2 regions of the Candidatus Thiodiazotropha endoloripes genome follow, and region 2 is predicted to be linked to the other one. Evidence: predicted binding sites of a transcription regulator. Region 2 holds the regulator's gene; the other holds the start of a gene.
The links. The regulator FNR, encoded in region 2, switches genes on or off when oxygen is low (the NO sensors DNR and NnrR bind a similar motif). The targets are predictions, from matches to a motif close to TTGATNTANATCAA.

Region 1: A3193_RS08500 (HyaD/HybD family hydrogenase maturation endopeptidase) is a predicted target of FNR. The motif match lies at 2,096-2,109, and genes of this name have one in related genera.

Annotation. Positions count from the first base shown of each region.
Region 1 covers NZ_LVJW01000003.1:1,893,294-1,896,702, forward strand. The annotation lists gene A3193_RS08490 (hydrogenase small subunit) at 1-1,013, opposite strand, end outside; gene A3193_RS08495 (hydrogenase expression/formation protein) at 1,047-1,463, opposite strand; gene A3193_RS08500 (HyaD/HybD family hydrogenase maturation endopeptidase) at 1,588-2,067, opposite strand; gene A3193_RS08505 (HypC/HybG/HupF family hydrogenase formation chaperone) at 2,312-2,554, shown strand; gene A3193_RS08510 (hydrogenase maturation nickel metallochaperone HypA/HybF) at 2,574-2,894, shown strand; gene hypB (hydrogenase nickel incorporation protein HypB) at 2,913-3,409, shown strand, end outside.
Region 2 covers NZ_LVJW01000003.1:608,925-612,333, reverse strand. The annotation lists gene A3193_RS02810 (sulfur globule family protein) at 155-505, shown strand; gene fnr (fumarate/nitrate reduction transcriptional regulator Fnr) at 901-1,659, shown strand; gene dnaQ (DNA polymerase III subunit epsilon) at 1,719-2,423, opposite strand; gene rnhA (ribonuclease HI) at 2,428-2,862, opposite strand; gene A3193_RS02790 (class I SAM-dependent methyltransferase) at 2,895-3,409, opposite strand, start outside.

The DNA of each region.
Region 1 (3,409 bases), 1.3 Mb from region 2:
CCGAGCGCCACACCGGCACCCACAACATAGCCAGTCTTTCTGGTGAGATCGCTATCGGGAATGGAGAGTGCGTTGTAAAAACCGCCTGCATCCCAAAAGTCGGGCTCGGAACAACCCAGACAGCCATGACCCGATTCAACCGGCCAACTGGTGCCCTGATTCCATTTCGCTGTGGCACAGGCGTTGTAGGTCATTGGCCCTTTGCAGCCCAGTCTGAACAGACACCAACCCTTACGCGCCCCTTCATCGTCGAAAGTCTCGGCAAATAGGCCTTTGTCATAGAAAGGCCGCCGATAACATCGATCATGAATGCTCTGCCCGAAGAACACCATCGGGCGTCCCAGAGCATCCAGTTCCGGTAGTGAACCAAAGGTCAGGAAGTGGGCCAGTACACCGGTAATCACCGTAGGGATTGGTGGACAGCCGGATACGTTGACCACCGGTTTATCCTTGACGATCTCACCCACGGAAACCGCCCCGGTTGGATTGGGATTGGCATGAGGCAGGCCACCGAATGCGGCACAACTGCCGACGGCAACCACTGCCGCTGCACCGGCCACCGTCTCTTCTAGCATCTGCAGATTACTGATGCCCGCAATTGAGGAATAGCCCGGGTTGGCCAGTGGAATGGATCCATCGACAACCACGATGTACTTGCCTTCATTCTCATGCATGGCCGCTTCTCTGGCGGCTTCTGCGGCATCACCCGAAGCAACCTGCAAGGTATGGTGATAATCCAGTGAGATATGATCGAATATCAGGTTTTCCACGCTTGGGGAGTGACTGCGGGTCAGCGACTCGGTGCAACCGGTACACTCCTGAAATGAAAGCCAGATAACCGATGGGCGTTTCGCTTTCTCAAGTGCCTGTGCGATTGCAGGCACCATGGTTGGTGGCAGTGCCATCATCGATGCAGTGGCGGCGCAATACTTCAGAAATCCCCGCCTGGATACCCCTTGCTGACGCAGGCTTTCGCCCAGTGTCATAGAGAGTTTTTTTCGATCATCAGCCATCACAACTCCTACCGCTTCGATCAAAATGCGGACTTAATGGTCATTTAACTGTGCTTCTAGCCGGTCAATGGCGTCAACGATATCTTCCTGCTGTGAGAATACGATTTGGGGGACAGGGCCGATCTCTATCTGCAGAGCGACAGGTTCGCCCTCGGCGTTCCGGTGATCGACAATCCAGACTCCAGAAAAAGCCGTCTCCCAGATGGTGCTTTCACCCAATGCGTCCATCGTCACATTGATCTCACCCCGACCCAGCAGGCGCAACAGTTCCTCTTCATCACCCGGGCCAAACGGCAGTGATCGTAAATCGATACAACTCTGTTCACCTTCGGTGGAGAAGCGCTGCAGGGCGTGGAGGATTTCGTGCAAGATGGGGAGTGCGTTCCCATGGCTGGCTTGAACGCCTTCGGGAGACTCAACTTTTATGGCGATGTCCTGTAGTCGCTGCATCAGGAAAGCCCTAAATAATTACTTATAGAAAGAATATCACCTATTTCTGATACAGGTGCTGATCTGGATCATCAATGAGACATTAAAAGACCTGAATATTATGTGAAGATTAAATAAAATCCTGTTATGAAAATATTCCCCACTCTTTAAGTATGGAAATTATCTCTTCGATGCCCTGGTCAACAGTTGGTGCAACCGCATCGCTCAGGGACTCACCCCAATCCAGCTCTTTTGGTTCAATGCCGACCAGGCAACGTTCTGCCGGTAGGGTTTCGGATAAACGAGCGATGTCCAATAAATCTCCAAGGCTGACTTCGTGAACACTCGAGCGATTACCACTCAGATAACGATCCATCGCATCGTTACGAAACACCTTAAGTGCACCGGGAGGCTGTTTCATACGCGCCGCATCCACCACGATCAATCCATCCGCATCGGCAATGGGTTCCGCCAGTGTAAAGCTCAGGGTGCCGCCATCCATATAGGTAACCCCAGGAATATCCCCGGTTTTCTTTTGCATGGCAGTCACCAGATGGATGCCAATACCCTCATCACTGAGCAGGGTATTTCCAATGCCCAGGATTAAAACACGCTCTATCGTCATACGCTCAGTCCTGAAATTCACCGAGTTATTGTGCTTGATCAACATTCTACCTTGAAGCGACACCTGACTCCCTGCGAGAATAACTTTAAGGGAACTTGGAGTGATATGTCACGCCTGTATCACTGTCATCCTGGCAGCCAGCCGGATGATTAAGATGTCAGGCTCGGTAAACACAAAGCCATCAGCTCCCTTTGGACCTCTCACCAGGCCCAGACTTAAATCACCTCACCAGGCAGGTTACACCATGTGTCTTGGCATACCCATGCAGATAAAAGAGATTGATGGCTTTACCGCACGCTGCGAAGCCAAAGGGGTTGAAAGGGAGGTCAGCCTGTTCATGTTACAGCATGAGGAGTTGGCTGCGGATGATTTCGTGGTGGTACATGTGGGCTATGCCATACAGAAGGTCTCCCCTCAGGAGGCCCAATCCGCCTGGGAAATCTATGATGAGATGTTAACCAAAATGGATCCGCAGACTGATGCATGAGCTGTCGGTTTGTCAATCCATGCTGAGACAAGTGGAAGAGATCGCCCAGCGCGAACAGGCAACATCTGTTGAGCGTATCGTGATTCAGATCGGACCACTCTCCGGGGTGGTTCCCGAACTGCTGCAGCAGGCCTTCACCATAGCAAGATGCGGAACCAGAGCCGAGGCGGCAGAACTGGTGACCCAGACCCAGCCGGTGCGGGTCCATTGTCTACAATGTGGTTATGATTCCGATGCCCAGGCCAATCGCCTGCTTTGTGCTAAGTGTGGAGACTATCGCACCCGCCTGATCAGTGGTGACGAACTGCTGTTGGCCAGTGTTGAACTGACAAAAAACTAACTTGGGAGTAGCTGTAAAATGTGTGACACCTGTGGATGTAATGTTACCCATGGCAACCGTCATCTGATCGAGGAAGGTGGCAAGCATGCGCATACTTCCGATGACCATGTCGCTATCGAGGTATTGGAGAATCTGCTGAGCGAAAACGACCATCAGGCGGCACACAACCGAGAGCACTTCGAAAGACATGGTGTGCTGGCGATCAATCTGATGTCGTCCCCGGGCAGTGGCAAGACCCGTCTCCTGGAACGCACCATCGATCACCTCAAGGAGCGCTACAAAATCGGTGTCATCGAGGGAGACCTGGAGACTGAAAACGACGCCCAGCGCATCAGAGACAAAGGCGTACCGGCCGTTCAGATAACCACCGGCACTGCCTGTCACCTGGATGCCCACATGATCCACCAGGCCTTGCACCAGACCCCGCTGGATGAATTGGACCTGCTGTTTATTGAAAACGTGGGTAATCTGGTCTGTCCGGCAAGCTTCGACCTGGGACAGCACCTCAATGTTAC
Region 2 (3,409 bases):
ACTGAGGCTAGTAGCACTTTACCCGACAGTCCAAGCCGTTTTTTCGGCCGACCTCGTTGTAGAGTCCTCAAGCATCGTATGATGGAGGCTTAGGAAGCCACTTTTATACATCACCGATGGTAGTATCAAAACAATCATTTGAGAGGAAGAAAGCATGACTAAATTTGCTAAAGTTCTGAGCATCGCTGCTCTTGTAGCTGCGTCTACCAGTGCCTCTGCCTGGTGGGGCGGTCCTGGCTATGGTAACCGCGGCTGGAACAATGACGGTTGGGGCGATGGTTGGGGTGATGGCTCCGGTGATTTCAGCTTCGGCATGAGTGGTAATGCCCGCGGTTCTGGCTATGGCCGGGGTAACAACTACTACCGTGACTATGGTGGCTATGGACCTTATGGTTATGGCGCTCCATACGGTTATGGTGCTCCTTATGGCGCTCCTTACGGTGCTCCATACGGCTATCCTGCGCCTCCAGCTGCAGCACCTGCACCAGCTGCACCGGCTCAATAAGCCTACCCATGTGCAGAAAAGCCGGCCTTCAGGCCGGCTTTTTTTTGCTCCCAACGGCCCTGGATACGGCTCCTGCAATGACCCAAAGTAATAAAAAAACCAAAACGACTTGATCAACATCAAGAATTTCTGGAAAAATAGGCCGTGTGCTGGTTCACAAAATAGTAGAGAGACAAGGATGTGGTTGTAGGATGGGGAGACAAGCTATCCGCTCCGACAGGCTGTTTGCCGGGAATGCGGTAGAGGTGGCTCCAGCGGTTTAAACATCAACCTCTGGGAGCTGTAACGCCATTGAGGAAATTGAGGTCATCTCGGAAAGGAAATGATACCCCTGACGCGAAAACCGTCTTTACCAGGCGTTGATATCAAAGCACCCCGCATGCTGGAGCGATTACTTGACTAGCAGAAAAGTTGTCTCATTTGAAAATATCAAGGTAGCCTGCAAGAACTGCAGTCTGGCCACCCTCTGTCTACCGATGGGATTGACACCGGATGACGTGGAGCGCCTTGACTGCATCATCAAACGGGGCCGACCCTACCATCGTGGGGATCATCTATACCGTGGCGGTGATAAGTTCCATAGCCTGCGGGTCATCACCAGCGGCTCGGTAAAAACCTACAGTCCCAACGAAGATGGCGGAGAACAGGTACTGGGCTTCCACCTTCCGGGTGAGCTGATCGGCCTGGATGCCATTCAGGATGATTGCCACACCTGCTCGGCGATTGCCCTTGAGACCACTGCGGTGTGCGAGATCCCATTCTCCCAGTTGGAGTCTCTGAGCGCCATCATGCCCAGCCTGCAGCATCAGATGTACCGCCTGCTGAGCCGCGAGATCGGCCAGGATACGGAAATGCTGACCCTGCTGGGTAAAAAGAGTGCCGAAGAGCGCCTGGCCACCTTTCTGCTCAGTTTCTCGGAGCGATTCAAACAACGGGGGTTTTCAGCCAGCGACTTCTTTCTCAGTATGTCCCGTCATGAAATCGGTAACTATCTTGGCCTGGCCGTTGAAACAGTCAGCCGGCTTTTTACCCGTTTTCAGGATGAAAACCTGCTGAGGGTGGAACGCAAACATGTTCAGTTGCTCGACATACCCAGACTCTACGACATCGTGCAGGGCAGCGACAGCGCCAAATCGAGTCAATCAAGGGGCTGACTTAGGGCCTGTTAACACTAAATCTAATAGGCCCTAGGGTCTTTTCTCCGATTCGACCGCTACGGCTGTTTGTGCCAGATACAGGCCTCACCCATCGCTTCAAGCTGCCGCTGATGGGCTTCCAGCTCGGACTCATCCGCCAGGATCACCTTCAGGGGTGGACGGTCGGCAGCCAGACGACGGATATTGTCGGCCGCATTCTCATCGCCACCCTGCTGTCCGAGCTGATCATCCAACACCAGTGCCGCCTGGCCGCCGGTCATCATCAGATAGACATCCGCCAGAATCTCCGCATCGAGTAGTGCTCCATGAAGCTCACGATGAGAGTTGTCGATATCGTAGCGTTTACACAGGGCATCGAGGCTGTTCCTCTGCCCCGGATGCATCTTCTTTGCCATCACCAGTGTATCGGTAACCGCGCTAAGCGTGTCGATACGCTGGGGATTCTCCATCAGTTTCAACTCATGATCGAGGAATCCCACGTCAAACGGGGCGTTGTGGATGATCAGCTCGGCACCACGTACATACTCCACGAAATCCTGGGCCACATCACAAAATCTGGGCTTATCGGCAAGAAACTCATTGGTGATGCCATGCACCTCGATAGCTCCGGCATCGATCTCCCGCTCCGGCTGGAGAAACTGATGAAAATTGTTACCGGTCAGCCGCCTGTCGACCAGCTCGACACAGCCGATCTCAATGATCCTGTGGCCCTGTTCAGGCTCCAGACCTGTGGTTTCAGTATCGAGCACGATCTGACGCATCATCCTACAGCTCCTGGATACCCTTGTTGGCCAGCTGGTCCGCCAACTCATTACCGGGATGCCCCGCATGCCCTTTCACCCAGTGCCAATCCACCTGGTGTTTTTTAACCTCGCAGTCGAGGCTCTGCCACAGATCGGCATTTTTCACCGCCTTCCTGGCGGCCGTCTTCCAGCCATTCTTTTTCCAGTTATGAATCCATTGGGTAATGCCATTTTTGACATATTGGGAATCGGTGGTCACAGCGACACGACTGGCTCTTTTCAGCTGCTGTAATCCCTTGATGACCGCCAACAACTCCATGCGATTATTGGTGGTGCTGGCCTCGCCCCCAAAGAGTTGTTTCTCATGATCCCCATAGCGCAATACTGCCCCCCAGCCACCAGGCCCGGGATTGCCCTTGCAGGCGCCATCCGTAAAGAGTTCTACATGCTGTGTCATCGAATTCTGCTGCAATCCATGGTAGGTGTAACTCAGGTACCGTTTCTGATTGTGGGTTCAGCTGCGGTGGGAATAACCCGCTTCTTCACCGACCATTTCGGCCGGATCGGGGTGATCGTCACCACTCGCTTCACCGCCAGTATGATATACACACCACCAAAATTCGGATAGACCTTGTCACCGAACTGCTCCATAAACTGCAACTTCTGCATCACACCCAGGCTTTGAATCGGTGGCCGGTAGTTCAGATACTGGATCTCCAGCAGATCGAAGCCCAGCAGTGCCAGCCAATCCAGTACCCGCCGGCTGCTGAAAAAGTGGCCACACCAGGGAGGCGTGGAAGAGCGCATGCGCAGCAACCTCACCCCACCCCACAGACTCCAGGGATTGAAACCACTCAGTAACAGCTTCCCCTCGGGTATCAGAACCCGCTCTACTTCGCGTAACACCTGGTGGGGATCGAGAGAAAAATCGAGGGTGTGGGGCAACAGCACCCCATCCACACTGTCGGTGGCAAACGGCAGATGACTCGGATCAGCCTGTAGTT